DNA from 4 places in the Micromonospora sp. WMMA1947 genome. Region 4 is predicted to be linked to each of the others. Evidence: riboswitches for the same ligand, from Rfam matches in the RefSeq annotation. Region 4 holds a riboswitch; each other region holds the start of a gene.
The links. Region 4 has a riboswitch for cyclic di-AMP ahead of O7604_RS09115 (C40 family peptidase). Riboswitches for the same ligand answer to the same signal wherever they lie in the genome.
Positions count from the first base shown of each region.

Region 1: another riboswitch for cyclic di-AMP. It lies ahead of O7604_RS06835 (hypothetical protein); the one in region 4 lies ahead of O7604_RS09115 (C40 family peptidase).
Region 2: another riboswitch for cyclic di-AMP. It lies ahead of O7604_RS29285 (C39 family peptidase); the one in region 4 lies ahead of O7604_RS09115 (C40 family peptidase).
Region 3: another riboswitch for cyclic di-AMP. It lies ahead of O7604_RS16890 (hypothetical protein); the one in region 4 lies ahead of O7604_RS09115 (C40 family peptidase).

Region 1 is NZ_CP114909.1:1,430,486-1,438,024, reverse strand. Features, by position in the region: gene O7604_RS06845 (MarR family winged helix-turn-helix transcriptional regulator) at 1-252, opposite strand, end outside; gene O7604_RS06840 (carbonic anhydrase) at 420-1,073, shown strand; gene O7604_RS06835 (hypothetical protein) at 1,130-2,158, opposite strand; cyclic di-AMP (ydaO/yuaA leader) riboswitch at 2,162-2,293, opposite strand; gene O7604_RS06830 (YibE/F family protein) at 2,448-3,722, opposite strand; gene O7604_RS06825 (SHOCT domain-containing protein) at 3,887-4,096, opposite strand; gene O7604_RS06820 (metal-sensitive transcriptional regulator) at 4,221-4,520, opposite strand; gene O7604_RS06815 (heavy-metal-associated domain-containing protein) at 4,601-4,807, shown strand; gene O7604_RS06810 (hypothetical protein) at 4,844-5,824, shown strand; gene O7604_RS06805 (heavy metal translocating P-type ATPase) at 5,842-7,539, shown strand, end outside.
Region 2 is NZ_CP114909.1:6,252,035-6,259,573, forward strand. Features, by position in the region: gene O7604_RS29275 (CDP-glycerol glycerophosphotransferase family protein) at 1-1,445, shown strand, start outside; gene O7604_RS29280 (alpha/beta hydrolase) at 1,452-2,198, opposite strand; gene O7604_RS29285 (C39 family peptidase) at 2,441-3,295, opposite strand; cyclic di-AMP (ydaO/yuaA leader) riboswitch at 3,490-3,632, opposite strand; gene O7604_RS29290 (hypothetical protein) at 3,942-4,703, opposite strand; gene O7604_RS29295 (hypothetical protein) at 4,841-5,185, opposite strand; gene O7604_RS29300 (acyltransferase) at 5,266-6,495, opposite strand; gene O7604_RS29305 (polysaccharide pyruvyl transferase family protein) at 6,656-7,539, shown strand, end outside.
Region 3 is NZ_CP114909.1:3,510,187-3,517,725, forward strand. Features, by position in the region: gene O7604_RS16880 (STAS domain-containing protein) at 126-485, shown strand; gene O7604_RS16885 (SRPBCC family protein) at 587-1,039, shown strand; gene O7604_RS16890 (hypothetical protein) at 1,064-2,143, opposite strand; cyclic di-AMP (ydaO/yuaA leader) riboswitch at 2,148-2,278, opposite strand; gene O7604_RS16895 (cation diffusion facilitator family transporter) at 2,422-3,336, opposite strand; gene O7604_RS16900 (AAA family ATPase) at 3,431-5,548, opposite strand; gene O7604_RS16905 (alpha/beta hydrolase) at 5,673-6,587, opposite strand; gene O7604_RS16910 (carbonic anhydrase) at 6,736-7,359, shown strand; gene O7604_RS16915 (hypothetical protein) at 7,397-7,539, opposite strand, start outside.
Region 4 is NZ_CP114909.1:1,875,829-1,883,367, reverse strand. Features, by position in the region: gene O7604_RS09120 (peptidoglycan recognition family protein) at 1-1,590, opposite strand, end outside; cyclic di-AMP (ydaO/yuaA leader) riboswitch at 1,829-1,963, shown strand; gene O7604_RS09115 (C40 family peptidase) at 1,977-3,008, shown strand; gene dcd (dCTP deaminase) at 3,073-3,651, opposite strand; gene O7604_RS09105 (pyridoxamine 5'-phosphate oxidase family protein) at 3,730-4,275, shown strand; gene O7604_RS09100 (zinc metalloprotease) at 4,343-5,335, opposite strand; tRNA gene O7604_RS09095 (tRNA-Gly) at 5,606-5,679, shown strand; gene O7604_RS09090 (hypothetical protein) at 5,874-6,092, opposite strand; partial or broken gene O7604_RS09085 (transposase family protein) at 6,591-6,895, shown strand; gene O7604_RS09080 (hypothetical protein) at 6,950-7,252, opposite strand; gene O7604_RS09075 (dihydrofolate reductase family protein) at 7,330-7,539, shown strand, end outside.

The DNA of each region.
Region 1 (7,539 bases), 450 kb from region 4:
GAAGCGGCCCTTCGGGTTGATCGTGTACTCGTTGCGCCGTCCCACCCGCGTACGCCGCAGGTAACCCCCGGCCTCGAGGTCGGCGACGATGGCCTGGGCCGCCCGTTCGGTCACGCCCACCTCGTCCGCCACGTCCCGCAGCCGGGCGGTGGGGTTGCGCGCGATCGCCAGCAGCACATGGCCGTGGTTGGTGAGGAAGGTCCAGTTACGGCGGCTCCCGTCCTCAACTGGTGTGGTCGCCATGGTGGTCATGCTATGGCCACCCGCGTCACCGGCCGAATCGGCGCGGGCCGGTGCGTCCGGCGACGGGGAAAGTATGAAATGCGTATCACGAATCTTGACGGGCCCCGAGGTGCGTGTGACCGTGGGTCGCGAGGCCGTTCGGCCTGGTGGTTCCCCAGGTAGACGAGGTGAGGGACATGACGCCGAGCACCCCGGAGCAGGCACTGGACGAGCTGCGTGCCGGTAATCACCGGTTCGTCACCGGCGCCCCGCAGCATCCGAATCAGGACGCCGGGCACCGGACAGCGGTCGCCGACGGTCAGCATCCCTTCGCGGTGATCGTCGGCTGCTCCGACTCGCGGCTCGCCGCCGAGATCATCTTCGACCGCGGCCTGGGTGACCTCTTCGTGGTGCGTACCGCCGGGCACACCGCCGGACCGGAGGTGCTCGGCAGCGTCGAGTACGCGGTCACCGTGCTTGGCACGCCGCTCGTGGTGGTGCTCGGGCACGACTCGTGCGGCGCGGTCCAGGCCGCCCGGGAGGGGGTGCGGACCGGGGCCGCCCCGGTCGGGCACCTGGGCGCGGTGGTGGACGCGGTCTCGCCCAGCCTGCTGCGCGCCGCCCGTCAGGGCGTGGAGGACCTCGACGGCATCATCGACGTGCACATCGCGCAGACCGTGGAGACGCTGCTGGCCCGGTCCGCCGTGCTGGCCGAGCGGGTGGCGGCCGGGCGGTGCACGGTGGTGGGCATGTCGTACCGGCTCGCCGGCGGCGAGGTGCGGACCGTGGCGCAGTCCCCGGCCCCGGTGCCCGCGCCGGCGGCGCCCGCCGACCCGGCGCTGGCGAGCTGACACATTCGGACGCGAAAGGGGCCGCCCGAGGGCGGCCCCTTTTCGTGGTGTCCGGGTCAGAGCAGCGACATGTGTACGTGGTCGGTGTGGTTCGACGGTCCGCTGTAGGAACGCCAGCCGGTGGCCGGGAACCAGATCTGCCGGTTCCAGATGACGTAGTAGATGCCCAGCCGGTCGGCGTTGCGGATGAGGAACGCGGCGACCTCGTTGCCGTACCGGCGGGTGTCGTTGTTGTGCCACGGCGCGAAGCCGCTGTTCTGCAGCGACCAGTCACACGCCTTGCCCTTGGGGTGTTCCCACGGCCCGCCGGACCGGTAGCAGCCCACGAAGCGCTTGAAGCCCGCGCGCCGGACCTCCTTGTACGCGTGCAGCGTGCGCGGGGTGACGCAGCCCGAGGTGGTCGGGTCGTCCTCGCTGCACGACTCGGACTTCCAGCCGCCGTCCGCGGTGCGGCCGGGGGCGATCCTGGCGACCGGTGAGGTGGCGGAGACCAGGCCGCCGGTGAAGCCGAGACCGCCGACGAGCTTCAGCGCGCGCTCGGCCTGCACCTTCTCGCGCTCCATCGCGTTCTTCTGCTTCTCCTGCTCGCGCACCTCGGCGTCGAGCGCGATCTTGGCCTGCTCGGCGCGGGTCTTGACCGCGTTGATGGCGGCCAGGCGCTGCGCGTTGAGGAGGTTCAGCTCGTCCAGGGCGTTGACCCGGCGGACGAACGAGTCGGGCGAGTTGCTCTCCAGCAGCATCGCCATGGCGCCCATCCGGCCGGTCCGGTAGGACTGGGCGGCGAGCTGGTTGACCTGCGGGCTGAGCGCGTCGAGTTCGGCCTGTGCCGTCTTCACCTCGGCCGCCAGCCGCCGTTGGCGGTCCTGGGACTTGGCGAGCTTCGCCTTGGCCTGGAGGTAGTTCCGGTTGGCGGCGTCGATCGCCTCGGTGATGAGCGGCGGTTCGCCGTCCTCCTCGTGGCCCGAGGGGGTGCCGGGGGCCGCCGCGGTGGGTGCCGCGGTCGCCGGGGTCGGCCCGGCCAGCACGGCCAGCGAGGCCATTACGGCCACCACGGGTGTCAGCCAGCGGCGCAGGGGTGCCGTCACAGTGTTCCCTTCCGTCGGCCGCCGACCGGGTTAGCTGACGGGTTCGGGACGGAAGTGGCCCCTACCGCTGTCGCGGATTCACCCCATGTACCTGGTTCCCCGGCTCGCCCGCGGGCGATTGGGCGGCGGCACCGCTGGCGCCGGTGCGCGCCTTCGGCGGTGACCGGCAGCGAGGTTACCTGACAGCACTCCTGAGGATCTACGTCCGGAAGCCGACCAATAGCGAGATTTCGCCGTGGCGCACCGTGACCAGCGTCGCGTTTGAAATCGATGGTCACGCTGCGGAGTGTCACCATGCGGCCTCCGTACTCTTTCCGCCGCCGAGCGCCTCCAGCGCGTCGTCCCGTCCGGCCGGCGGCCGGGGCGCGGGCGGCGCCGGCTCCGCGCCGCGTGAGCGCCGTCCGGCGGTGGTCACGATCGCGGCCAGTCCGGTCGTCAGCGGTACGGCGGCGATCAGGCCGAGCGTGGCCACCGCGCTGCGGACGATCTCCTGGGCGAGGAACTCACTGGTGAGGATTTCGCTGACCGGGCGGGAGTCGGCGACCAGCAGGAGCAGCAGCGGCAGCGAGGCGCCCGCGTACGCCAGCACGATGGTGTTGACGGTGGACGCGATGTGGGCCCGGCCGACCCGGGTCGCGGCCCGGTAGAGCTGCCGCCGGGACAGCCCGGGGTTGGCGTGCGCCAGTTCGGTGACGGTGGCCGCCTGGGTGACCGTCACGTCGTCCAGGACGCCCAGCGAGCCGATGATGATGCCGGCTAGCAGCAGTCCGTGCAGGTCCACGTCGCCCTGGAACATGGACAGCGTGGTGGCGTCCTCGCTGCCGAAGCCGGTCAGGTGGGTGGCGGACGTGGCGAGCAGGCCGAGCACGCCGGTGATCACCAGGCTGCCGAGCGTGCCGAGCACCGCCACCGACGTCTGCGCGGTGATCCCGTGCGTCAGGTAGAGCACCACGAACATGATCAACGCAGCGCCGACGATCGCCACCAGCAGCGGTGGCTGGCCGGCACCGATACCGGGCAGCACGAAGCCGAGCAGGATGGCGAAGCTGGCCACCAGGCCGCCGAGCGCGGCGAGCCCGCGCCAGCGGCCGAACGCCACGATCGCGGCGGCGAACAGCACCATCAGCCAGATCAGCGGCGTACCGCGCTGGTGCTCGGCGATGTTGTAGGACTTCGCCGACGGGTCGGCCGGGTCGGTCAGCTCGACCAGGACGACCTCGTCGCCGACCGCGACCCGGGGCGCGCCCGGCCCGGCCGGGATCGGCGTCTCGACCTGCCGGCCCGCGTCCGGGCCCTGCTCGGCGGTGACCGTCACGGTGCCGCACGGGCCACCGCCGCCCTCCGGGGCCTCCGGGGTGGGCGGGCAGGGCTCGGTGACCACCCGGGTCACCGTGCCGTGGTAGCGGGGGACGTCTGCCCCGCCGACCGGCTCCCGGTCCTGCCGGGGCCAGAGCACCAGCGCCGCGATCACGGTGAGCGCGAACAGCGGCACCACCACGGCGACGAGCAGCCGTCGTACGCCCGGCGGCGCGGCGGGCGCGGGGTGGGTGTGGTCGGCACCCATGAGGTCTCTCCCAACGGTCGCGGCGACGCCTGGTCCGCCGGACCGGTGTGGTCACCCGGCCGGCGCGGACGTGTCGACCACGTCCGGGTCGTCGCCCGGCCATGGTAGGCAGCCCGGTCGGGCGCTCCCGGACGCCGTGGCCGGTGACACGCGAGCCGCGCGGGTCAGGTCAGTCCGGCTCGGCGTCGCCGGTACTCGTCCTCGTCGATCTCGCCGCGGGCGTACCGCTCGTCGAGGATGCGCCGGGCCGTCGTCGGGCCCAGGTACTGCGGGCCGGTCCACCGCACGGCCGCCCAGACGAGCCCCGCCAGCACCGCGAGCACCAGCAGGGACCAGATCCACATCCAGCCCATCATCGGGCTCTGCCACATCATCGGGCCGCCCTCCGTCCGTCGCCGCGGGTCCGCCGGTCCGGCCTGCCCGCCACTTCGACGGTACGACCGGCACGACGCGTCGGCGCGGGTCGATGTGCCCTGCCCCGGGGGTCGGAGGTCCCGCTCAGCCGCGCTTCATCAGGCGGCCGACGGCGGCCATCATCTCGGTCGCCATCTCGTCGGCCCGGCCCTCGGCGGCGCCCTCGTGCATGCAGTGCCGGGCGTGCCCGTCGAGCAGGCCCAGCGCGACCTTGTCCAGCGCCGCCTGGATGGCCGAGATCTGCGTCAGCACGTCGATGCAGTAGCGGTCGTCCTCGACCATCTTCTCGATGCCGCGGACCTGACCCTCGATCCGGCGGAGCCGGGCGAGGAGTTGGTCCTTGCTGGCGGTGTAGCCCCGGGTGGGGCTGGACGGCGCGGTCATGACACCGAGGATAGCGTACCCCTCGGGGGTATGCTAACGTTCCGAACGTACCCCTGGGGGGTATCGGATCGGAGGGCGAGATGGAGACCACCTACCAGGTGAGCGGCATGACCTGCGGGCACTGCGTCAACTCGGTGAGCACCGAGCTGAGCGCGCTTCCGGGCGTCACCGACGTCCAGGTCGACCTGGCCAGTGGCCGGGTCACCATCACCAGTCAGAACCCGCTGGACGCGGACGCGGTCCGCGCGGCGGTCGACGAGGCCGGCTACGACCTCGTCGGTGCGTGACGGGTCCGACGGACCCGCGAGAACCGAGGAGACACCATGAACACGGCGACGAAGCTCAGTGGCTTCGCCCTCGGCCTCGTGGCGGTGTTCGGCGCGGCGTACGGGATCGGCAACCTGGCCGATCCCGTCGCCCCGGCCGCCGAGACCCGCCACGACGACAGCGACAGCGACCACGGGGCCGGCGACGCCGGTCACGGTGACGAGAGCAACGCGGGCGGCGCCTCCGCGCACCTGCCCGGCGGGCTGCTCGTCTCCGAACGCGGCTACACGTTCCAGCCCGCCGCCGCGCCGGCCGGGCAGTTCGCCTTCCGGATCACCGGCCCGGACGGCGCGCCTGTCACCCGCTTCGAGGTGGCCCACGACAAGCGCATGCACCTGATCGTCGCCCGCCGGGACCTGTCCGGGTTCCGGCACGTCCACCCGGAGATGACCGGAGACGGCACCTGGCGGATCGCCTCGCCGCTGGGCGGCCCCGGTGTCTGGCGGGCGTTCGCCGACTTCACCCCCGAAGGCGGGGAGCCGCTGACCCTCGGCCTGGACGTCACGGTCCCCGGCGAGCTGACCGCCCGGCCGCTGCCGGCGCCGGCGACCAGCACCACCGTCGACGGCTACACGGTCACCCTGACCGGCACGCCGGAGCCGGGCCGCACCAGCCGGCTCACGCTCTCCGTCAGCCGCGACGGGCAGCCGGTCACCGACCTGCAGCCCTACCTCGGCGCGTACGGCCACCTGGTGGCGCTGCGGCAGGGCGACCTGGCGTACCTGCACGTGCACCCGGAGGGCAGGCCCGGCGACGGGCGCACGCCGGCCGGTCCGGCGATCACGTTCGCCGCCGAGGTGCCCTCACCCGGGGCGTACCGTCTCTACCTGGACTTCCGGCACGGCGACGCGGTGCACACCGCCGAGTTCACCGTCCTGGCCGGCGACCCGACCGCGCCGCCGCCCGCCGCGCCGGCATCCACCACCGCACCGACCCCGGACGCCGGACACGGCACTCCGGGGCACGGGCACAGTTGAGCGCCGGAGGTGCCGCGATGACTGCCACGGGAAAGGCGCTGCCCACCGCGCCGAACCTGATCGAACTGGCGATCGGCGGGATGACCTGCGCGTCCTGCGCCGCCCGGATCGAGAAGAAGCTCAACCGGATGGACGGCGTCGAGGCGACTGTGAACTACGCCACCGAGAAGGCCACCGTCCGGTACGCCGACGACATCGCGCCGGCCGACCTGATCGCCACCGTCGAGAAGACCGGCTACACCGCAGTGGTGCCGCCGCCGCCCGAGCAGGCGGAGGCCGCGGCGGGCGGCGAGCCGGTGGACGAACTGCGCACCGCGCGTACCCGGCTCTGGGTCTCCGCCGTGCTCACAGTGCCGGTGATCGTGCTCGCCATGGTTCCGGCCTGGCAGTTCGACTACTGGCAGTGGGCCTCGCTCACGCTGGCCGCCCCGGTGGTGGTCTGGGGCGGGCTGCCGTTCCACCGCGCCGCACTGGTCAACCTGCGGCACGGCGCGGCGACCATGGACACGCTCGTCTCGCTCGGCACGCTGGCCGCGTTCGGCTGGTCGCTCTGGGCGCTGTTCCTCGGCACCGCCGGCATGCCCGGGATGAAACACCCGTTCAGCTTCGACATCACCCGCGGCGACGGCGCCGGCAACATCTACCTGGAGGCCGCCGCCGGGGTGACCGTGTTCATCCTGGCCGGGCGGTACTTCGAGGCCCGCTCCAAGCGCACCGCCGGGTCGGCGCTGCGCGCGCTGCTGGAACTCGGGGCCAAGGACGTGGCGGTGCTGCGCGACGGGCAGGAGACCCGGATCCCGGTCGGCCGGCTGGCGGTCGGTGACCGCTTCGTGGTCCGGCCCGGCGAGAAGGTCGCCACCGACGGCGTGGTCGAGGAGGGCACCTCGGCCGTCGACGCCAGCATGCTCACCGGCGAGTCGGTGCCGGTCGAGGTGGGGCCGGGCGACACCGTGGTCGGCGCGACGGTGAACGCCGGCGGCCGGCTGGTCGTCCGGGCCACCCGGGTCGGCGGCGACACCCAGCTCGCCCAGATGGCGCGGCTGGTGGAGCAGGCGCAGACCGGCAAGGCGGCGGTGCAGCGGCTCGCCGACCGGATCTCCGGCGTGTTCGTGCCGATCGTGATCGCGCTGGCCGCGGGCACGCTCGGCTGGTGGCTCGGCACCGGCTCCGGTACGACCGCCGCGTTCACCGCCGCGGTGGCCGTACTGATCATCGCCTGCCCGTGTGCGCTCGGCCTGGCCACGCCGACCGCGCTGCTCGTCGGCACCGGGCGCGGCGCGCAGCTCGGTGTGCTGATCAAGGGGCCGGAGGTGCTGGAGTCCACCCGCCGGGTCGACACCGTGGTGCTGGACAAGACCGGCACCGTCACCACCGGCCGGATGGCGCTGGCCGAGGTACTGCCCGCCGACGGCGAGGACGCCGCCGAGCTGCTCCGGGTGGCCGGCGCGCTGGAGGCCGCCTCCGAGCACCCGATCGCGCGTGCCGTCGCCGAGGCTGCCGCCGACGCCGGGCCGCTGCCGCCGGTCGGCGAGTTCGCCAACGCCGAGGGGCTGGGCGTGACCGGCACCGTCGACGGCCGGACCGTGGTGGTCGGCCGGGCCCGGCTGCTGCGGGAGCGGGGTCTCGACGTACCCGAGGAGGTCCAGCGGGCCGCGACCGGCGCGGAGGCCGCCGGGCGGACGGCGATCCTGGCCGGCTGGGACGGGCGGGCCCGG
Region 2 (7,539 bases), 1.9 Mb from region 4:
ACGACGGTTTCGACCCGGCGCTGACCGCCACCGCGCTGGTGCTGCTCGGCCTGGTGCTGCTGGTCGGCCCGCTGCGGCAGGCCGGCGCGCTGGAGATCCGCGCGGCGAACCTCCCGGTCCGCACGTGGGCACCCGTGGTCGCCGCCCGGCTGGGCGACGCGCTGCTGGTGCTGCTCGCCGTGGTGGCGCTCGCCGCCGCCCTGACGCTGCCGGCCTGGACGGCGCTGGCCGCCGCGCTGCTGGTCGGCGCCGGATGCGGGGCGGTCGCGCTCGACCTCGCCCGGCGCCGGTTCCGGCCGCCCGCCGGAGGTGGACCGGTCGGCCGGGCGCTGCGCCACCACCGGCCCGAGTTCGTGCTGCACTTCTCCGCGCCGCCCGGCTCGGAGTATCAGGTCACCATGTGGCTGCCCTACCTGGAACGGATCGGCCGCCCGTTCCTGGTGGTGCTGCGCGAGCCGGAGCTCCTGCCCGCGGTGGCCGCCGCCACCCGCGCCCCGGTGGTCCTCTGCCCCACGCTGAAGGCGCTGGACGAGGCGCTGGTGCCCAGCCTACGGGTCGCCTTCTACGTCAACCACGGCGCGAAGAACGCCCACCTGATCCGGTTCAACCAGCTCACCCACGTGCAGCTGCACCACGGCGACAGCGACAAGGCACCGAGCGCCAACCCGGTCTCGGCCATCTTCGACAAGATCTTCGTGGCCGGGCAGGCGGCGATCGACAGGTACGCCCGCGCCGGCGTGGAGATCCCCGCCGACAAGTTCGTCGTGGTCGGCCGTCCCCAGGTCGAGGCCATCGAGGTACGCCGGGAGCCGGTCACCCCGTCGGCGCACCCGACGGTCCTCTACACCCCGACCTGGACCGGGCACCACGCCGACGCCAACTACTGCTCGCTGCCGGTGGCCGAGACGCTGATCCGCCGGTTGATCGACAGGGGGGCCACGGTGATCCTGCGCGCCCACCCGTACACCGGCAAGAACCCGGCCTCGGCCCGCCAGCTCGCCCGCCTCACCGAACTGCTCGCCGCCGACCGGGCCAGGACCGGCCGGCCGCACCTGTTCGGCGCCGCCGCGAGCCGCGAGCTGACGCTCACCGAATGCGTCAACCGCGCCGACGCGCTGGTCTCCGACGTCTCCGGGGTCATCTCCGACTGGCTGTACTCCGGCAAGCCGTACGCGGTCACCGACACCGGCGCCGACGGCGAGCACTTCGTCGAGCGGTTCCCGCTGGCGGCGTCCGGCTACGTGCTGCGGCGCGACATGTCCAACGTGGACGAGGTGCTCACCGACCTGCTCGACGCCGACCCGAAGGCGGCGCAGCGCTGGGCGGCCCGGACCCGCTACCTGGGCGACTTCCCCGCCGACGGCTACGCCGAGGCGTTCCTCACCGCCGCCCGCCGCGAGCTGGAACCCGAATGGTCGGTCCCGGCGCCGCGCGCCGTGGTGTAGGCCCGCTCAGAGGTACGGGTCGAGCAGGGCGAGCACCGCGGCCGGGTCCTCGACGTGCGCGTTGTGGCCCAGCCCGGGCAGCGTGGCCACCGGCACACCCAGTTCCTTGAGCTGCGCGTCGGTCACCATCGGGTCCTGCTCGCCCCGGGCCAGCAGCACCGGCACGTCGGTGGCGGCCAGCAGCGCCGCCAGCCGGGGCTCCCCGACCGCGAACGCCGCCGGATCCATGGCGAGCCGCCAGCGGCCGTCCTCCCGCCGCAGCCCCGCCTCCACCACGGGATGGTCCGGGGCGAACAGCCCGGCGAGCCCTGACACCCGCAGGTAGCGGCGAGCCGCCTCGTCGCGGGTGGCGAACCAGGTGACCGGCCGGGCGGCCAGTTCCTGCGACTTCGCCAGCTCGGCCGGGGACCAGACCGCCTTGATGCCGAGCCCCACCACCGCGTCGACCGGAAGGGCCCGCTGCCGGGCGGCGAGCGCCAGCGCCACCACCCCGCCGAGCGAGTGCCCGAGCAGCACCAGCCGGTCGGTGGGGCCGAGCCGTACCGGGCCGAGCCCGTCGGCCACGCGTTGGGCGAGGGCCTCGAACGAGTAGCCGGGCAGCGGCGGCGACCAGCCGTGACCGGCGAGGTCGGGGGCGAGCCAGCGGCCGGGCCAGCGGCGCTCCAGCAGCGGCGCCCAGGGCAGCCACACCTCGCCGGTGGCACCCATGCCGTGCAGGAGAATCAGGTGCCGCTTCCCCGTCGTATCGCCCATTGGCGCAGTCTGCCACCGCCCGCCCCGCACACGCGAGACCGAACCCGCCGCCTCCGGCCCCCACCAGCCCGTCGATCTTGCGGTTTCGGCCCCCGGGATGCCCGGCTCACCCGTTATGCCGGGGCCACAACTGCAAGATCAACGGGGCGAGGTGAGGCGGGCCGGGGTGGGGTGGGGTGGGGTGGGACGGGGAAGGCCGGCACCCCGGGGTGGGGTGCCGGCCTTCGGGGCTGCGGGACTGCTCAGGCGGAGTAGCCGCGGCTGGCGATCCAGTGCGCCAGGTCGATCGTGGTGAGCCAGTACGAGGGCAGGGACGGGTCGGCCGAGTCGGCGATCCGTACGGTCCGGCCGTCGTCCTTGTAGCCGACCACGGCGACGTAGTGGCCGCCCGGGAACGAGTGCCAGCCGCCGTTGGTGTCGGTGGCGGTACCGGCGACGTTCGCGACGACCGCGCGGCCGTTGCTGATCGCCTCGACGACGTCGGCCTGGAGCCGGTCCATCTGGGCCGGGGTGGCGGTGCCGGGAATCATGCGGGTCCGGTACGGGTTGCCCTTGACCTGCTGGTTGAGCACCCGGGTGGTGTCCTCGGCGGAGTTGGTGCCCATCTCGGTGGTGCCGAGCGGGCCGGCGAGCGCGTCCTGGCTGCGCTCGATGCCGGCGGCGCTGAGCGCGTTGCGCACGGCGGCCGGGCCGCAGTAGAAGTAGTTGATCTGCGCCTGGTAGTCGTAGTCGAGCGACTTGCTCGACGGCGGCTTCGGCTTGGCCTTCCGGGTGAGGTCCGGGTCCGCCGCCGCCTTGGCCGACGGGGAGGCGCTCGCCGACGCGCTGGGCGCGGCCGAGGCGCTGGGCGACGCCGGCGGTACGGCGATGCGGGCCTCGCCGCGGCTGGCGGGCTGCTCGCCGAGGCGGGCGGCGCCGAGATCGGCGACCGCCGCGGTGTTCTCCTGGACCGGGGCGTCGTCACCGGCGGCGGCGACGGTGCCGGCACCGGCGGCCAGCACGAGCGCGGCGGCCGATCCGGCGATGATCTGGTACGGGCGTTCGGTGACGATCCGTCGCAGCTGACGCTTCAGGTGGTGCTTCACGAAATCCTCCACGGGGCGTGAGCGGCACACGCCGGCCCGGCACGCGGAGGAACTCACACGTGCTGGCGGGGCCGGATGGCCGGGGGATCCGGGAACGCCCGTGATGCCGGGCGCCCAGGGGGCGGTTGCCGGTCGCGCGTCAGGCGAGCGCGGGCACCGCGGTGCCGTGGAGGCGGGGGGACGATCGAGGGGTGGGCAAGAGGGGTAACTCCTTCCGTGGCCGCCGACCGGGTTAGCTGACGGATTCGGGCGGGAAGTACGCCCTACCGCGGGCCGTGGGCTCGCGGATTCACCCCGATGGTGCTCATGGGTCCCCGGTTCGTGGAACTCGATTAGGCGGGTCGGTGCGGCGTCGCCGTCGGCGATCGATTACCGCATCGGACGCGCCGACACTACCGGTGGGTATGTCCCATGCCAAGCGCTCCCACCTGCGTAAACGTGATCCGCGGTAACGGATTTCGGAACACCCGGTTACTGACTTCACTCAATGGGACAAGCAGTTTCGACGGCACCCGGCGGCGGAAACCGGACAGACGGCGAGCAGCCGACCGGCAATTGCGCGGCTCGATGACCCGTTCTGCGCCCCGCGCCCGATTCGGCGGCCTGGGTGACCGGGCTCACCACATTGCGGGTAACAATTCGGTCGAGACGGGGCGCCTCAGCCGACCCGGGCCGGGCGCCACCGCGCGTTCCGGGCCGCCGCGGGCACCGGCAGGGCGCTCGTCGTCGTGCTCCGGTACGGCAGGGCGGGCCGCAGGGCCACGGTTGCCGCGTACGCCTCGGCGGCGAGGGTCCGGGCGGCCTCGGCGGCCAGTTCCGCGTCCCGCCAGGCCGTCCGCTCCCGCGCGGCGGCGCGCTCCCATCCGGCCCGGCGCCCGTCCCGAACCGTGCGGGCCAGCACGATCTCCTGCTCGGCCGGGTGCCGGCGCGGATCCCATCCGTTGCGGTGCGCCAGCACGTCGGCGAGCTGACGGGCGGTCAGGTCGCCCCGCCAGTGGGCCGTCATGGCGGCGTGGTGCAGCCAGCGCTCCCGGGCCGCGTACTCGCCCGGGGTGCGCGGGGTGCGCGGGGCACCCAGCGCGGCGGCGCCGGCCAGGCGGCGGGCGGCGCTGTCCGCCTCGTCGTACGCGGTCCAGGCCCGGTCCGCCTCGTCCTGCGCGGCCAGCCACCGCTCCCGGCGGCGACGGGCCGTCTGGGCGGCCCCGGCGGCGGCCACCGCCACCTCCTCGGCGTAGCGGACCAGATCGTCGCGGCGGGCGGCATCGGCGTCCGGCTCGGGGGCGGCGTCCGGCTCGGGGTCGCGTTCCGGCCGGGCGACGAGCGCGGCGAGCAGGCCCAGGGCGAGCAGCAGCAGGAAGGACCAGATGGCGGCGGCCTCGGGCACCGCGGTGAGGAAGTGGTACAGAGCGGTCTGCGACATGGTCGGCACCTCACGGGAAGAACCTGGCGGGAGGACCCGCACGACCTCGCCGGGGCGGGCCGGTGGAACGGGCCGCCGGGGCGGGTGCGGGGATGACGTTCGGTGGGTGCGGTGAACGGGCGTGGCCCGTGGGCGGATCAGCGGGCGGGCGGGGCCCGCGGGCCGGCCGGCGCGGCGACCCGGCCGGCCGGGACCGGCTGCGGTGCGGCCGGGTCGACGGCCCGGGGAGCGGGCGCCGGGACACCGGCGGGAAGGGCCTGCCGCTCGGCCGCGCGGTCGGCCTCCGGCCGCGCGGTGGCCGAGGCACCGGCGACGGGGTACGCCGGGACGGCCGCCGCCGGAGCCGGGGCGGCAGCGGCGACACCGGACGGCAGCGTGGCGGCGCCGAACGAGCAGGCGACGACCACGGCGAGACTGGCGAGCATCCGGGCGGTCCAGCGCGCCACCCACCACACGGGGCAGGTGAGCGCGATCGGAAGCACGGGTACAAATTACCGCCGAACCCCCACGAACGCACCGCCGCACGGCGTGTCGCGAATCGACCGGCCGAGGGGTGCGCGTGTCAGTCCGGGCGACGCCGCCCGGCGTACTCGATGCCCTCGCCCGGACCGGCGACGGACGTCGCGCCGCCGTCGGCGGCCGGGCCGGCGGCGTCGTCGGCGGCCCGGCGCGGAGCCGGCACCGCCGGCGCGGCGGCCGGCATGCGGGACGCGGCGCGGGCCCGGCGGGACGGGCCGAGCAGGCGCATCATCGGCACCTCCACCCAGCGGTGCAGCGCGGCGGCCAGCGCGAGCGTGACCACCAGGAAGCCGAGGACCGCGAGCGGGCCGCGCCAGCCGGGCAGGCCGCTCCCCCAGTGCCCGGTCAGCCGCAGCACGGTGACCATGACCAGCACGTGCACCAGGTAGAAGGCGAACGACACCTCGCCGAGCCAGACCATGGCGCGGGACCGCCAGGGGGTGGGCCGGCCGCGCACGTCGGCGTCCGCCGCGGCGGCGATGACCAGCAGGTATGCGACCGCGAGCAGCGCCGCCCAGAACTCGGCCGGGATCCACAGCGCGGCGACGACCCAGGTGGTGACGAAGACGCCGGTGGCGACGGTGAGGTTCGGGCCGCGCCAGCGGTGCCGGCGCATCAGCTCGGCGGCGGCCACACCCATCCAGAACTCCAGCGACCGGGTCACCGGGAAGATCTGCGTGAACCACCACCGCTGCTCCTCCGGCACGAGCTGCTGGCCGGGCCACAGCGCCAGGATGAGCAGCGGCGCCGCGACCAGCACGGTCCGCAGCACGCCGGTACGGGCCCGGCGCAGCCACGGCACCACGAGCGGCAGGCACAGGTAGAAGGCCAGCTCGCAGGAGAGCGACCAGCTCACGTTGTTGACGCTGTAGAAGTAGCCGCCCAGCGGGATCCACGCCTGGACCAGGAAGAAGTTGGCGATCGCGGCCCACGGGACGATCGGGTCGGCGAACCAGGCCGCGACCGTCACCGCCGCGACGAACGTCACCACGTGGTTCGGGTAGATCTTGGCGAACCGGCGGCGCAGGAACGTCCACGCGCGTTCCCCGTCCCGGTACGACCAGACCAGCACGAACCCGCTGAGGATGAAGAAGAACTCGACGCCGGACAGGCCGAGGCTGAACGCCTTGTCGATCAGGGGCTTCAGGTGCGGCTCGGCGACGATGCCCATGGTCCCGGCGTGGAAGCCGAAGACGAGCAGCGCGGCGACCCACCGCAATCCGGTCAGCGACGGCAGTCGTGGGGCACGGGTGACGGTCGGCGCGCTGGTCATTCCGGGCACCCTACCCCGGGGGAACCGGGACGTTCCCGGCGAGCCGACGTCCGCCGGGTCTCTCAGGGGCGGCGGATAGGATTTCCGTTCCTGCACGCGCGGGCACCCCACCACGGCCCCCGCCCGGACGCCGTGCCGTACGGAAGGTGAGCGAAACCGGATGCACCAGCGGATCCTGCTCCGCGCCCGCAAGGGCCCGTTCGACGTCCTCACGCCGGAGGAGACGTTCGCCGGCAACTGGATCGGCGACAACAGCGGCAACCTGGTCTTCAGCCACGCCGCGCACAAGCTGCTCGCCACCTCCACGGCCGAGATCACAGCGACCCGCACCCCGGCCGACCCGCGGCTCGCCGACGAGATCAACGAGCGGCACGACGTCTTCGTGGTGCCGCTGGCGAACGCGTTCCGGCGCAGCTTCATCCACCGGCTCACGCCGCTGACCCGGCTGATCGAACGGCTGAAGATCCCGGTGGTGGTGCTCGGCGTCGGCGTGCAGACGAACGTCGACGGCGACCGCGAGTACCTACGCCCGATCGACGAACCGGTCCGCGCGTTCTGCAAGGCCGTGCTGGACCGGTCGCACAGCATCGGCGTCCGCGGCGAGGTGACCGAGAGCTACCTCAACACGCTGGGCTTCTCCGACGTGGAGCAGATCGGCTGCCCGTCGATGTTCCTGCACGGCGACACGTTCCGGCTCGAGAAGGACCGCCCGGAGCTGACCGCCGACTCGAAGGTCGCGCTCACCATCTCCCCGTACGTCCGCTCGATGGCCGCCGTGGTCCGCCACCACCAGGAGCGCTACCCGAACCTCTGCTACGTGCCGCAGGACCTGCGCACGCTCGGCACCCTGCTCTACGGCGACGCGCCCGAGCACCGGGGCCAGAGCAGCGACATCCCGCTGCACACCTCGCACCCGCTGTTCGCCGAGGACAAGGTGCGCATGTTCGTCGACCCGTGGACCTGGATGTCGCACCTGTCCGGGTACGACTTCGCGTTCGGCACCCGCATCCACGGCACCATCACCGCGCTCGTCGCCGGCACGCC
Region 3 (7,539 bases), 1.6 Mb from region 4:
CCCAGGTGTGCCCAGTTCGCGAATTGCTCATCCCGGGGGGTGGCGACCGGGCCGTTGGAGGAATACTCTCGGTCGCGGCCCGCGTACTGATGAGGCGCCCGTCATGGGCGAGTGGAGGTGCTCGCGTGAGCCTGTCGATCGTGAAGTCGGTGCGGCCGGGTGGTGTCGTCCAGATCGCGCCCCGTGGGGAGATCGACGTCGACACCGCGTACGAGGTGCGGGAAGCGATCGCCGAGGTGCTCGCGAAGGGCCGTCCCTCGCGAATCGAGCTGAACATGCGGCTCGTCACGTTCATCGACTCGGTCGGCATCAGCGCCATGGTCGCGGGCTTCCAGACCTGCGAGGTCAGCGGCGTCAAGCTCGTGGTCACCGAGCCGAGCCGGTTCGTGCACCGGCAGCTCTGGGTGACCGGCCTGCTCGGCCTGTTCGGCGCGCCCGAGCCGTGGTTCGCCGACGACACCCCCGAGGTGCTGCCCGGCGCCTGAGCGCCGTTCACACCCCCTGCTGCCAGGGGACCTTCTACCCGTTGCCAGTCCGGCGTCGGTACGGGACGATCGTCGCGACGCACGACGGCGAGGGGGCCCGCTTGCAGAGCAGCGACAGCTTCAGCTACACCGTGCAGGCCCGGTGCACCCGGGCCGAAGCGGTGGCGCTACTGGGTGACCTGAGTCGCCAGGGCGAGCTGCATCCGCTGATCGTCCGGGTCCGGAAGCTGCCGGCCCGGCCGGGCGCGCTGGCCAGCTACGCGATCACCGACCGGCTGCAACTCGGCCCGATGCACTTCCCGGTCACGTACCAGGCGGACGTGCTGATCGCCGGCGAGGACGAGGTCGTCACCGTGGCGCGTCAGCAACCCGCGACGACGGTCCGCAACCACACCCGCCTGCGCGACGAGCCGGACGGCACGGTACGCATCGACGTGGAGATCACGCTCACCGCACCGGCACCGCTGTTCGGGTACGCGTTCCGCCAGGCCCGGGCGGCTCACCTGGGCCTGGCGGCGCGTCTCGGGGCGACCCTGGAGGGGCGGCCGGCCTGATCCGGCCGCCCCTTCCGGGCGCGCTCAGTACACCGACAGGTGCACGTGGTTGGTGTGGTCGCTGGACGGGTCGCCGTTGCCGCCGCTGTACGACTTCCACCCGCTGCTGGGCAGCCAGATCTGCTTGAACCAGATCACGTAGAGCACGGCGAGCGGGTCGGCGTTGCGCACGAAGTACGCGGCGAGGTTGTTGCCGTACGTCCGGTCACCGCCGCTGGCCACGCCGCCGAAGCCGTTCTTCTGCGCGGCGAAGTCGCAGGCCCGCCCCTTCGGGTGCTCACCCGAGCCGCTGGGCCGGTGGCACGAGACGTACCGGGTGAAGCCCGCCGCCTTTGCCTGTTGCAGCGCGTGCAGTGTGCGCGGGGTGATGCAACCGTTCGCCGGGGTCGGGTCGTTGACGCTGCACGACTCCGACGGCCAGGAGCCGTCCGAGTTGCGCGGCGCCGGCTTCGCGTTCTTGTTGGAGGTGCCCTGGACGCTGCCGCCGCCGCTGGTGCTGCTGCGCGAGGCGCGGTCGTTGGCGACCTCCAGGGCGCGCTCGGCCTGCTCCTTGCGCTTGCCCATCACCGCGACCTGCTTGCGCTGCTCGCGGATCTCCCCGTCGAGCTGGGCACGGGTGCGGGTGGCCTCGTCCCGGGTGGTGATCAGGTCGCGCAGCGTACGGTCCTCGTGCGCGGCGACCTGCTCCAGCGCTGCGGCCCGGTCCATGAAGCCCTCCGGGCTGCTGCTGCCGAGCAGCGCCCCGGCGGTGCCCAGGCGGCCGTTGCGGTACGCCACCGCGGCGATCTCGCCGACCTTGGCGTCGCGGACGGCCAGCTCGGCGCCGACGGTCTTGAGCTGGTCGTTCAGTTGCTTCTGGCGGGTCACCGACCGGTTCAGCGCGGCTTTCGCCTCCAGCCAGCCCTTGCTGGCCGCGTCGAGCTGGGCGCGCAGTTCCGGCGTGCCGCCCTCGTCGTCGCCGCCGGGTGCGGCGGCGAGCAGGCCGGTCGCCGGCGCCGCGGAGGCGGGGGAGACCGGAACGGTCGCGACGCCGAGGGCCAGCGTCGCGACGAGCAGGGCCGCCAACCGGGCGGCCGTCCGTCGTACAGGTGCCACTGGGGGCATTCACACGTCCTTCCGTCAACGCCGACCGGGTTAGCTGACGGGTTCGGGACGGAAGATCCCTACCGCTGACGCGGATGCACCCCACGTACGTGGTTCCCCGGCTCGCCCCTGCGGACGATTAGGCGACGGCCGCCCCACCGGGGCCGGTGGCGCCCGCGGGTGCGGCCGCGACCGAGACTACCGGCGCTGCCCGGGCACGGCTCCGTCGAGCAATGCCACTAGGCGGGGCAAAACCGGCATAAGACTACAGCAGTCACAGTGATTTAAGTCTGTCCTAATCACCACTCGGTCTTTCCGCACACTCCGGCTGACGCTCCGGGCTCGACCTGCAACGTGGCGTGATCGATGGAGAAGTCCTCGTGCAGGGCGGCCCGGGCGGCGGCCAGCACCCCGGCCGGGTCCACGCCCGGGTCGGTGGTCAGGTGCGCCGAGGCCACCTCCATGCCCGAGGTGAGCGTCCAGACGTGCAGGTCGTGCACCTCGGCCACACCCGGCACGGCGGCCAGCCGGTCGTGCACGGCGGTGACCTGGAGGTGTTCCGGCGCGGCCTGCACCAGGATGCGGACCGCGGCCCGGCCGAGCCGCCAGGTGCGCGGCAGGATGAACACGCCGATGCCGACGGCGACGAGCGGGTCGGCCCACCACCAGTCGGTGACCGTGATGATCAACGCGGCGGCGATCACGCCGAGCGAGCCGAGCAGGTCGCCGAGCACCTCCAGGTACGCCCCGCGCAGGTTGATGCTCTCCTTCGACCCGGCGCGCAGCAGTGCGAACGCGACGATGTTGGCGAGCAGGCCGAGCACCGCCACCACGAGCATCGGGCCGGCCAGCACCTCCGGCGGCTCGCCGAACCGGCGTACCGCCTCGATGAGGACGTAGACCGCGACGGCGCCGAGCAGTACGGCGTTGGCGAGGGCGGCGAGCACCTCCAGCCGGTAGAGCCCGAACGTGCGCTGCGGGTCGGTGCCGGCGCGGCGGGTGGCGGAGATCGCGGCGAGCGCCATGCCGATGCCGAGGACGTCGGTGAACATGTGCCCGGCGTCGGAGAGCAGCGCGAGCGATCCGGTCGTGAAGGCGGCCACCGCCTCGACCACCATGAGGGCGGCGAGCAGCGCGAAGGCGGCCCAGAGGCGGCCCCGGTGGCGGTGTGCCGCGTTGGCCACCGCGCCGCTGTGGTCATGACCTGCGCCCACGCCAACACCTTCCCTGCCCCGTACCGGCCAGGCTCAATGTATGTTCACATCGCTATGTATGCAAGTGAACTGTGGGTGGCGCCGACGCGGCCACTCACCCCACCGGATCGAGCGTGGTGAGGCGCTGGGTGGCGCGGGACAGCGCGACGTAGAGCGTGCGTACGCCCGAGCCCGGGTCGGCCCGGATCTCGCTCGGCGCCACCAGCACCACGCCGTCGTACTCCATGCCCTTGGCCTGGAGGCTGGTCACCACCTGGAGGCGGCCCGTGCCGAGCGCGCCCAGCCAGCCGGCCACCTCGTCCCGGCGGGGCACCGGCGTGATCACACCGACGGTGCCCTCCACCTGCGCGAGCAGCGCCTCGGCCGCCTCGACCGTGGCCGCCGGCAGGTCGGCGGCGGGCACCGTACGCTCCACCGGCGGCACGCCCGTGGACCGCACCGCGTCGGGCAGCGGCAGATCCGGGTAAAGGCGGCGGATCTCCGCCGCCGCCACCGCGAAGATCTCCGCCGAGTTGCGGTAGTTGGTGGTCAACTCGTAGCGGTGCCGCTTGCGCCGCCCCAGCGCCTGGTCGCGGGCACGGTCCAGCTCCTGCGGATCGCCCGTCCAGGCCGTCTGCGCCGGGTCACCGACCACCGTCCAGGACGCCAGCCGGCCGCGCCGGCCGATCATCCGCCACTGCATCGGCGAGACGTCCTGCGACTCGTCGACCACCACGTGCGCGTAGTCGCGGTAGTCGGCCGGACGCTCCCGCGCCGCCGCGCGGGCGGCACGCTGCCGGTCGGCGTACGTGCTCAGCTCGCGCACGCCACCGGCGAGCTGGTACGGATCGCGCTTGGGCCGGGCCCGCTGCACCGGCTTGCCGAGCAGCGCGTCCAGCTCGTCCAGCAGCGCGATGTCGGCCACCGTCAGCCCCTCGGTGCCGAGGCTCCGGTACGCGTCGGCGAGCAGCCGGATCTCCGCCGAGGAGAGGACGCCCCCGGCGTAGCGGCGCAGCCGGTCCGGGCGTGCCAGCCAGTCCAGCACGTGCCGTGGGTGCAGCCGGGGCCACCACGCCTTGAGGAACTCCCGGAACTCCGGCCGCTCGATGATCTCGTCCTCGAACGCGGGCTGCTCCGGCAGCCGGCCCACCCGCAGCGTGCGGGCCTGGGCGTAGAGCGCGGCCAGGACGGCGTCGAACGCCGCCCGGCGTACCTCGTTGCGGCGCGCCCCACGGGCGAGCGTCCGGTCCCGGATCGCGTCCAGCGCGGGGCGTTCCAGGCGCAGCAGCTCACCCCGGTACAGCAGGCGCAACTCGGCCGGGGAGTCCGGCACCGCGTCGCGGACCGCGCGTTCCAGCACCCGGCGCATCCGCAGCGATCCCTTCACCGCCGCCACGTCCGGCGGGTCGGTGCGGGACGCGGACAGGCCGGGGAACAGCGAGCCGAGCGAGCGCAGCGTGGCGGTCTCCTCGCCGAGCGAGGGCAGCACCGAGGCGATGTACTCGACGAACACGCCGGACGGGCCGACCACCAGGATGCCGCCGCCGGCGTACCGGGCCCGGTCGGAGTAGAGCAGGTACGCGGCCCGGTGCAGCGCCACCGCCGTCTTGCCGGTGCCCGGGCCGCCGGAGACGATCGTGACGCCGTTGCCGGGGGAGCGGATCGCCTCGTCCTGCTCGCGCTGGATGGTGGCGACGATGTCCCGCATGCCACGGCCGGTGGCCCGGGACAGCGTGGCCAGCAGCGCCCCGTCACCGACCACCGCCATGTCCGGCGGCGCGGCCTCCGGGTCCAGCAGGTCGTCCTCGATCCGGGTGACCTTCTCCGAGGCGGACTGGATCGTGCGCCGGCGCACCACGCCGCGCGGCTCGGCGGGCGTCGCCTGGTAGAACGCGGCGGCGGCGGGCGCCCGCCAGTCCACCACCAGCGTCTCCGCGTCCACGCCCCGCACACCGAGGCGGCCGACGTGCAGCACCTGACCGGTCCGCAGGTCCAGCCGGCCGAACACCAGGCCCTCGTGCTCGGCGTCCAGCACGTGCCGGCGCTGGGCGGCGTGGAAGACCATCGCGTCCCGCTCGACCAGCGCGCCGAAGTTCCCGACCCGGGCCAGCCGGTAGCCCTCCCGCTCGGCGTCGGCCGCGGACCGGCGCAGTTCGGCCAGCCGGGCGTACACCCGGTCGAGGTGACGCTGCTCGGCGGCGATCTCCCGGTCCAGCGTGGTCTGGTCGGTCAACGCGGATGCTCCTGTGTTCGGAGGGCACGGCGGGCTGAATGAGGGTACGGGCCGCCGGCAACCGGCACATCGGGGCATGCCGCGCACGTGGCGTACGTCTGCCCCGCTCGCGGGCGGGAGACGCTCAGAGGCGGGTCGCCGGGCGGTCGGCCAGCACCCGGTCCAGCACGCCGGCGAGGGCCGCGTTCACCTCGTCGGGGCGCTCCATCATCAGCATGTGCCCGGCACCCGGGCAGACGGTCAGCTCCGTGGTGGGCAGCGCCGCCGCGATGGACTCGGCGCACGGCGGCGGGGTGAGCCGGTCCCGGTCCCCGACCAGCGCGGCGGCCGGCAGCACGCCGAGCGCGGCCAGCGTCTCCAGCCGGTGCTGGGCGCCGATCGAGGCGCGGAAACCACCGATCGAGCGCAGCGTGGCCCGGGCCACCGCCGAGGTGACCAGCCGGATGTCCGCCGGGTCGCAGCGGTCGCCGAACAGCATCCAGCGGATGCTCGGGCGCAGGGCGCGCAGCAGCGCGTGCGGGGGCCGCCAGCCGCCGCAGCGGGCCAGCACCCCGGCGCCGGTGGTCTCGGCCAGGCGGATCAGCCGGGTGATCCGAGGGGAGAGGCCGTACGCGGTGTGGGTGTGCCCCTCGGCGGTGGTGGAGACGAAGACCAGCCCGGCGGTCCGGGCGGCGAACCGGTCGGGGTGGCGGTGGGCGTACTCCATCACGGTCATGCCGCCCATCGAGTGCCCGACCAGGACGACCGGCCCGGACGGGACGATCTCGTCGACCACCGCCGCCAGGTCGTCACCGAGCTGGGCGAGGGTGGCGTCGCGCAGCGCCAGGCAGCTCGACCGGCCGTGGCCGCGCGCGTCGTAGGTGACCACCCGGACCCGGCCGCCGAAGCGTTCCCGCAGCTCGGCGACCTGGCGGTGCCAGCTGCGCCCGTCCAGCGTCCAGCCGTGCAGCAGGACCGCGGTGACCTCGGCGTCGACCGGCCCGGTGACGGTGACGTGCAGGCGTACGTCGTCGGGGAGCCGCAGTTCCAGGTCCGGCATCGTCCACCTCCCGGGCCCACCGGTGTGTGTCCACCGGATGACCCGGCGGTGACACCGGCGTTACCCGCCATGAGACCACGGCAACCGGCCCGGAGAGAAGATTCCCGTCCGGGCCCGCGGCGTCGGATCGGTGACCAGGCTGGGAGGCATGCCGTCCACCAGTCCGCGCGCCGCGCTGGCCGAGCTGCTCGCCGGGAACCGCCGCTTCGTCAGCGGCCAGCCGGTGCACGGGCACGACGTCACCGCCGCCGCGGCGGTGGCCTCCGGCGACCAGCAGCCGTACGCGGTCGTGCTGGGCTGTATCGACTCCCGCGTGCCGTTGGAGGCGATCTTCGACCAGACGTTCGGTTCGATCTGCGTCATCCGTACCGGCGGGCACGTGCTGGACCGGGCCGTGCGGGGCTCGATCGAGTACGTGGTGGAGCAGCTCGGCGTACGCCTGGTGATGGTGCTGGGCCACGAACGCTGCGGCGCGGTCGGCTCCACCGTCGAGGCGCTGCGCACCGGGCGGCGGCCCGGCGGGGACCTGGCGTACGTGGTGGACCGGATCGCCCCGGCGGTCACCGACGTCGGGGTGGACGACCCGGACGCGCACCCGCTGGCGATCCGCCGCCACGTCCGGCGCACGGTGGCCGCGTTGCGCGCCGACGACCGGCTGGCCGGGGCGGTGGCGGCCGGCGAACTGGCGGTGGAGGGCGCGCTCTACGACCTGGCCACGGGCGAGGTCACGCTGCTGCCGCGGGAGGAGACGCGAAACCGCCCGCCGGGGTGATCCCGGCGGGCGGTCGCGGTGGTGCGGGTGAGGGCGCTCAGCCCTCGAAGACGCCGGCCTCGACCAGGCGCTTCTCGGTGGCGTCCCAGCCGTGGTCCGGGTAGGACGCGGCCAGGCCGTTGATCTCGGCGCGGATCTTGGCGGCGTGGCCGGCGGCGGCCAGCACCCGGATCTCCTCGA
Region 4 (7,539 bases):
GGCGGAGGCGCGGGCGCCGTGGTCGGAGATGTACATCGTGTCCGGCGTGCCGTCCGGGCGCAGCCCGAGGTCGTTGACGAGCGGGGCGTCCGGGCTCGGCGCGGTCCGCAGGATCACCGACGAGGAACCGCGTGACGGGCACGGCTGCGCCGGCGGCCGGGGCGTCGGGACGCCCGGCGGCTGCTGGTTGCAGCCGGTGAACGCCGGCCGGTTGGTGGCGAAGTCCGGGTCGATGGTGACCAGGCCGGTACGGGGCGTGCCGGTGTTGCGGAACGGCGCCTTCATCAGGTCGAAGTAGTGCGACCAGTCCCAGTACGGTCCCGGGTCCCAGTGCATGCCGCCCACGTTGGCGGCGGTGATGCCGGGCACGTTGTCGTGGCCGATGATGTGCTGCCGGTCCATCGGGATGCCGAACTTCAGCGCCAGGTGACGCACCAGCTTGGCGGAGGTGCGGTACATCGCCTCGGTGTACCAGGTGCCCTGACCGGCGAAGCCCTCGTGCTCCAGGCCGATGGACTTCGCGTTGACGTACCAGTTGCCGGCGTGCCAGCCGACGTCCTTGGTCTTGATGTGCTGGGCGATGTAGCCGTCCACCGAGCGCAGCGTGTAGTGCCAGCCCAGGTAGTCGGCGCGCTTGACCAGGTCGACGCTCGGGCCGAAGTAGCCCTCGGTGTCGTGGATGACGATGTACTCGATCTTCTGCTGCTTCGGCCGGTCGGCCAGGTCGTGGTTGCCGTAGTCACCCGGGTCGTCGCTGAGTTGCTCGTAGGGCGCCGGAATCCACTCGCAGGCGAGCCGGACGGGGCACTCCAGTCCGTCCGGCCGCTGCGCGTTGCGCAGGCCGAGGCGGGCCAGCCTAAAGCGGTCCGGCGTCGCGGCGGTGGCGGCGAGCGTCACCCGCTGGCCGTCGTCCGTGGTCCGGCTCGCGCCCTGGCCGAGCTGGTCGTACACCTCGTCGGCGAAGGCCGCCGCGGCGTCGGAGGTGTCCGCGCCGGAGTACCGGGCCACCGCGCCGTACCAGGCCGCCGGGTCGGTGCCGGCACCGACCGGCCCACCCAGAGCCTTCTGGTACGACGCCAGCAGCGCCGCGCCACCGCGGATGTTCGCGGCCGGGTCGGTCCGCAGCGTGCGCGCGTCGAGCCCGGTGAGCGCGGCTGCCGCGTCGAGCGTCTGGAGCGAGGCGTTCGGCAGCGGGGTCTCCCGCTTCGGCGCGGCCGCGGTGGCCGGGTCGAGCTTCAGTGGGCGGGCGTCGTCGCCGCGCGGGTCCTCGTCCTCGTCGACGTGGGCGCTGCCCGGTGTGGCGAGGATGTGGGCGGCGTCGGTCAGGTGCATCGGGCCGTAGCCGCCGCTGGTGCTCGGCTGCCCCGGGTGGGTGTCCCAGCGGGATTCCAGATAGGAGACACCGAGCAGCACGTTCTGCGGTACGCCGTACTCGGCCGCGGCGGCGGCGTATTGTTGTTGCCTGTCGCTCGCGGGCGCGGACGTGTCCGGCGCGGCTGTCACCGGGCCGGTCGTCGCCAGCGCGGTGGCTGTCGCCACGGCGGCGGCGAGCAGTATCCGTCTGCCCGACGGCGGGGCGGAGAGGAGCATCGAACCTCCTGGACAGGGATGGGGGTCACTGCGTCTCCACCCTCACTCCGTACACCCGCAGGGGTCAATACCTTTCCACTGAGTAATCAGCTTTGAAAGAAAACTTCACCTCTGCCCGGGATGCGGCCCGTCATCGCGTACGGAGTGTCACCGCGCTGGAAGTTGCGGATCGATAACGGTGGTCCCTACTCTGGTGAATCGTCGGCCGCACGTCTCACCGTCCAACCCGGTCGGTGACGGTCCGACACCGCCGAGTCGCCCACGGGCGAGCCGGGGAACCAGGTACCTGGGGTGAATCCGCAGCGATGCGGTAGGGCGGCTCCCTTCCCGCCCGAATCCGTCAGCTAACCCGGTAGGCGGTACGGAAGAAGGAGTACGGACGCCCGGTGGCACTCCATGCCCCGCGGCCGTCGTCGAACCGGTCCACCGACCGGTCCAGCGTCGCGCCGCGTTCCCGCTGGTCCCGCTTCACCACCGCCCTCGCCGCGCTGGTCGGCACCGCCGTCGTTCTGACCGGCGGCGCGACTGCGGCACACGCCGAACCCTCGGTCGCCGAGATCGAGGCCCAGATCGACCGCGACTGGAACAAGCTCGAACCGGTCATCGAACAGGTGAACGCCGTACGCGAGCAGCTCGCCGCGCGGCGCAAGCAGGCCGACGCACTCGGCCGGCAGATCGCACCCCTCCAGGCGCGGGTGGACGCCGCCCTCGGCCAGGTCGGCGGGCTCGCCGCCGACGCCTACAAGGGCGACAACCTCTCCACCGTCAACGCGCTGCTGGGCAGCCGCTCGCCGGGTGACCTGGTGAACGGCCTGGAACTGCTCGACCGCTTCGCGCACCGCCAGCACGAGCAGGTGCGCTCCGTCGCCGCGCTGCGCGACGAACTGGCGGCGAAGAAGAAGCCGCTGGACGAGATGATCGCCGGGCTGGCCCGTACCGAGGCCCAGCTCGCGGCGAAGAAGAAGCAGATCGACGCCGAGATCGCCCGGCTGCAGAAGCTGCGGCTCAAGGTGTACGGCAAGGGCGGCGGCGGTCCGCTGCGCCCGGCGCCCTGCCCGGCCGGCTACCCCGGTGGCGCGGCCGGAGCGGCGGTCAAGTTCGCCTGCGCCCAGATCGGCAAGATCTACGTCTGGGGCGCGGCCGGGCCCGACCACTTCGACTGCTCCGGTCTGACCATGGCGGCCTGGGCCAAGGGCGGCGTCTCGCTGCCGCACAACGCACGCCAGCAGCACGGGATGACGAAGCGGATCAGCCGCGCCGAGCTGCGCGCCGGTGACCTTGTCTTCTACTACAGCGACCTGCACCACGTGGCGATGTACGTGGGTGACGGCTGGGTGGTGCACGCCTCCCAGTCCGGCAAGCCCATCACGATGAAGCGCGTCGACGACGGCGACATCAACAGCTTCGGCCGCGTGTAAGGAAGGGCCCCCTCTTAACGCCTCCGGTAGAGGAGGGGGCCCTTGTTAACAACTGCGGGCGCCGTCAGCGCGTCGGCCAGGTACGCCAGTTCTGCCAGGACCGGCTCGGCGTCGGTCCGCGCTGCCCCTGGTAACGCGAGCCGTAGACGGCCGAACCGTACGGGTGCTCGGCCGGCGAGGAGAGCCGGAAGATGCAGAGCTGGCCGATCTTCATGCCCGGCCAGAGCGTGATCGGCAGGTTCGCCACGTTCGACAGCTCCAGCGTGACGTGGCCGGAGAAGCCCGGGTCGATGAAGCCGGCGGTCGAGTGCGTCAGCAGCCCCAGCCGCCCCAGGCTCGACTTGCCCTCCAGCCGGCCGGCGAGCTGGTCACCGAGCGAGATCACCTCGAGCGTGGAGGCGAGCACGAACTCGCCCGGGTGCAGCACGAACGGCTGCCCCTCCGGCACCTCCACCATCGAAGTCAGGTCGTCCTGCTGGATCGACGGGTCGATGTGCGTGTAGAGGTGGTTGTTGAAGACCCGGAACAGCCGGTCCAGGCGTACGTCGATGCTCGACGGCTGCACCAGCGTGGGCTCGAAGGGCTCCAGTGCGAGCGTGCCGGCCTTGATCTCGGAGACCAGGTCGCGGTCGGAGAGCAGCATCGGAACACCATAGCGACCGGTATGGGTGACCTGCGTGTCGCACTACATCTTCGTACACGTGTTCGATAGAGTGTCCACATGGCTTCCTGGTCCGAATTCGCCGCCGACGAGCCCCGCCTCGCCGACGAGATCCGCCTCCTGATGCAGCAGTACGGGCCGGGCTTCGGCTACCTCGCCACGGTCCGCGCCGACGGCGGCCCCCGAGTCCATCCGGTCTCTCCGGTGATCACCGCCGACGGGCTCTGGTGCTTCGTCATCGACTCACCGAAGCGCCGCGACCTCGAACGCGACGGTCGCTACGCGCTGCACTCGTTCCCGCCGGAGGAGAGCGACGACGAGGCGTACATCGCGGGGCGCGCGCGGCCGGTGACCGACCCGGCCACGGTGACGCGGCTGGCCCGGATCGCCCGCGCGTCGCCGCGGGGCGACTGGCGGCTGTTCGAGTTCACGGTCGAGGTGGCGATGCTGACCCGGCGCGACCCGGTGGCCCAGCCCGGCGCCGCCCCGCCGCAGGTCCGGGTGTGGCTCGACCCGCGCGGCGACGCGCCGGCCCGGCGCGACCCGCTCGCCGCCGAGGGCCGGCGGGGCCGGCACGGCTTCGACACCCGCCGCCCGGCCGCCTGACCCGGCCCACGACGAACGGTGCCGGCCCGTCCGAGGACAGGGCCGGCACCGGTACGCGGTACGACGGTCAGGCTGCGCGGTAGGCGTTCCACGCGGTGAGCATGCGGCTCGCCTGGCCGGCGGTGAACTGGTACATGCAGGAGTCGTACGTGTAGTCCATGAAGTTGGTGATCGGGTCCTTGCCGGCGGTCGAGCAGGTGTCGCGGCCGGTCGGGCACTGGTACGCCGGCGACGCCTCGGCCGGGGTGTCGGAGACGCTGTCGCCCGAGCCGGAGCAGCCGCCCTGGAAGGTGTGGTAGAGGTTCAGCCAGTGGCCGACCTCGTGGGTGCCGGTGTCACCCTGGTTGTAGTTGGTCGCGGTGCCGCCGGGCAGCGACTCGTTCAGCACCACCACGCCGTCCATCTTGTCCAGCGTGCGCTTCGGGAACGTCGCCCAGCCCAGCAGGCTGTCGCTCAGCTCGCCGAGGTAGATGTTCAGCGTGTTCTTGCCGCCCACACGCAGCGACGTCTTCATTGAACGCTCGGCGGAGGAGCCCTGCACGATCGGGTACCACGACGGGTTCGTCACCCGGTTGATCTTCGTGAGCTGGAACCCGAAGGCGGTGGCGGCGCCGCCGGTCGAGCCCGCGTACGCCTGGTTCAGCACGGTGATCTGCTGGTTGATCATCGAGTCGGTGATGTTGCCGCCGGCCCGGGTGCTGTTCTCCTGGATGACGTGCACGACGACCGGGATCGTCACGGTGGCCAGCGGGGTGACGGCGCCGGTCCGGAAGTTGGCGCGCTCGCGCTGCGCGGCGGCGAGGTCGGCCTCCCGGTCCTGGACCTGCTTGGCGGTCAGGTGGTTGGGGTCGAGCTTGGCGTTGCCACCCTTGGCGACGCGCGCGTTCGAGTGCTCGTCGGCGTGGGCGTCAGCAGGCTCGGCACACACGTCGGCCGGGGCGGCCGAGAAGGCCGAAGCAGCGGGGACGACGCCGACGGCGGCGGTGCTGAGCAGCAGCGCGAGGGTCGACGTCGCGACACCGGCGGTACGCCGGGTCAGCAGGTTGGGACGAAGTCCCATGGGCCCACCTCTTTCTGACGGCGTGGCAGGGGGTGTGTCACGCCGGTGCGGAAACGTGTGGCAGACGTTACATCCCATCGACGCATTTGAGAACGCCCATACGTTTCCGACGTGCAACTTCGCGCCTGCCGGCTCCGGAGCGTGCTTGATCCACTCCAGTTCGGGGAGGCGGTGGGGGCAACCGCCCCCCGATGCCGCCACCTCGCCGAGGTGGCGCGCGGGCACCTGACTGCACGGGGGTGGGGGGCTTCAGGTAGAGTGGTGCCGCCTGCGGGTGTAGTTCAATGGCAGAACATCAGCTTCCCAAGCTGACAGTGCGGGTTCGATTCCCGTCACCCGCTCCACGCATGGAAGCCCTGGTCAGGACGAGAGTCCCAACCAGGGCTTCCGCGTTGTCAGGGAGCCGAAGCGGGCCATAGGGCCTGTGTCGCGGGAGCGGCCGAGCGACATGGCCGACCGGTTCGACGCTGACCCCGGCGGGTGGGTTCGGCCTGCAGGACGGCCCCCGGACCGACACTGGCGCGAGGGCCGTCCTGGCTCAGAGGATCTGCCGGTTCACCCGGTCCAAGGTGAGAAACGTGGCCAAGGCCAGACTCACCGGCGTGGCCATCTCGGGAAGGTACTGCGCGCTGACCCCGACGGCGGCCGAGATGCCCAGGAAGCCGAGAGTGCGGAGCGGAATTGAGCGCTCCCGTGGCGTAACCTGCGGCTCCGACTGCTGCAACTGTGCAGCAGCATGACGTACCCTGCTCCTCATGCGTTGACCCTTTCCGCACGGATGGCGATTGGTGTTGCGCTTCGGCGGGCGCCCGGGTAGCCGCCCGGGTGCCCGCCTTTCGTATGTGCCGGTGTCGGTTGACCCTGCACGTTGTCCGGGGCCTGGAACTGGGTCCACGCGATGAGCTTGACCTGGGGTCGCAATCTCGCGTGCTCCGGACTCTGAGCACTGTAGTGGGCCGACCGGACAGGAGCGCCTCATCGCACCCGCCCATTACCATCCGAAACGGACACACCAGGGCAATCGCCTCCCAGACTTAAGGAACGCTTTAGAAGCACCCCGAGCCGTGACCTGCGAGCTCTAGCTCGCTTCTGCAGCCGGTCGGCCACCCTCGGCGGCCCGCCTCGGCTTGCGCCGGGCCGCCAACTGATCTTGCAGCTCGGGGGGAGTAGGGCTGACCCCGGTGATCGATGGGTGCGAGGCTCCCGGTAGGACAGCTGTCGACCAAGACTCGAAGCTCCGACCGGGAGCCTCGCCATGCTGTCCTACCCCGTCACGATTCCGTTATCCAGCCACCCTGAACCACTCGCCGGCCGCATCCGCGGACACCGCAAGCAGCGCCGATTCCGGTGGCGGCGCCTCGCCCCGGTCGACAGGCGCTACTGGCTCTCGCCCACCTGCGCAACGGCTACCCCCACACCCGACTCGCGGCCGGCTTCGAGATTGGCGTGGCCACCGCCTGGCGCTACGTGCAGGAAGCGATAACCCTGCTCGCGACGGCCGCCAAACGACCTGGCACCTCCATGGACCGGATCCGCCGGCTGGCGCACGCGATCCTGGACTGAGGAACCCGGTGGCGGTGATCGGTTACGTGACGGAGATCGAGGGTGCGCCCTTCAGGTTGTTCCGGGACGAGTAGAACGGGTCCACTGGCTCAGGCGGATCCAGGTCTGGCCGTCGGCGGGCCGGACCCGCACCGAGTCGCCCAGGTTCAAGGCGGCGAGCACCCCGAAGACGGCGTCCAGGACGGCTCGTCGGTCCGCCGTCACAAGGACGTCGACGTCGAGGTGCGAGCCGTGCTCGCTTGTTCCGGCACCGGTCACCTCGCCGCGCCCGACGAGAGCCTCGTTGAGGGCATCTTCGAGGTCGTCGCGATCGATGTCGATCTGCCCGTCGATGACCAGTTCCACGAAATCCATCACGTACACCTCGGCGATGAGTTGCGGGTCGTTGACGGGTCTGACGGGGAAAGAGCGGAAACCGGAGGAGCAGACCCATGGGCAAGCTGATCGTGACCGAGTTCCTGACCGTTGACGGCGTGGCGCAGGCGCCCGGCGAGCCCGACGAGGACCGCGAGGGCGGCTTCAGCCACGGCGGATGGCAGATGCCACTGCTCGACGACGCGTCCGGCGCGGTGATGTTCCAGCAGGCGAGCAGCATGGACGCGCTGCTGCTGGGCCGCAAGACGTACGACATCTTCGCCGGC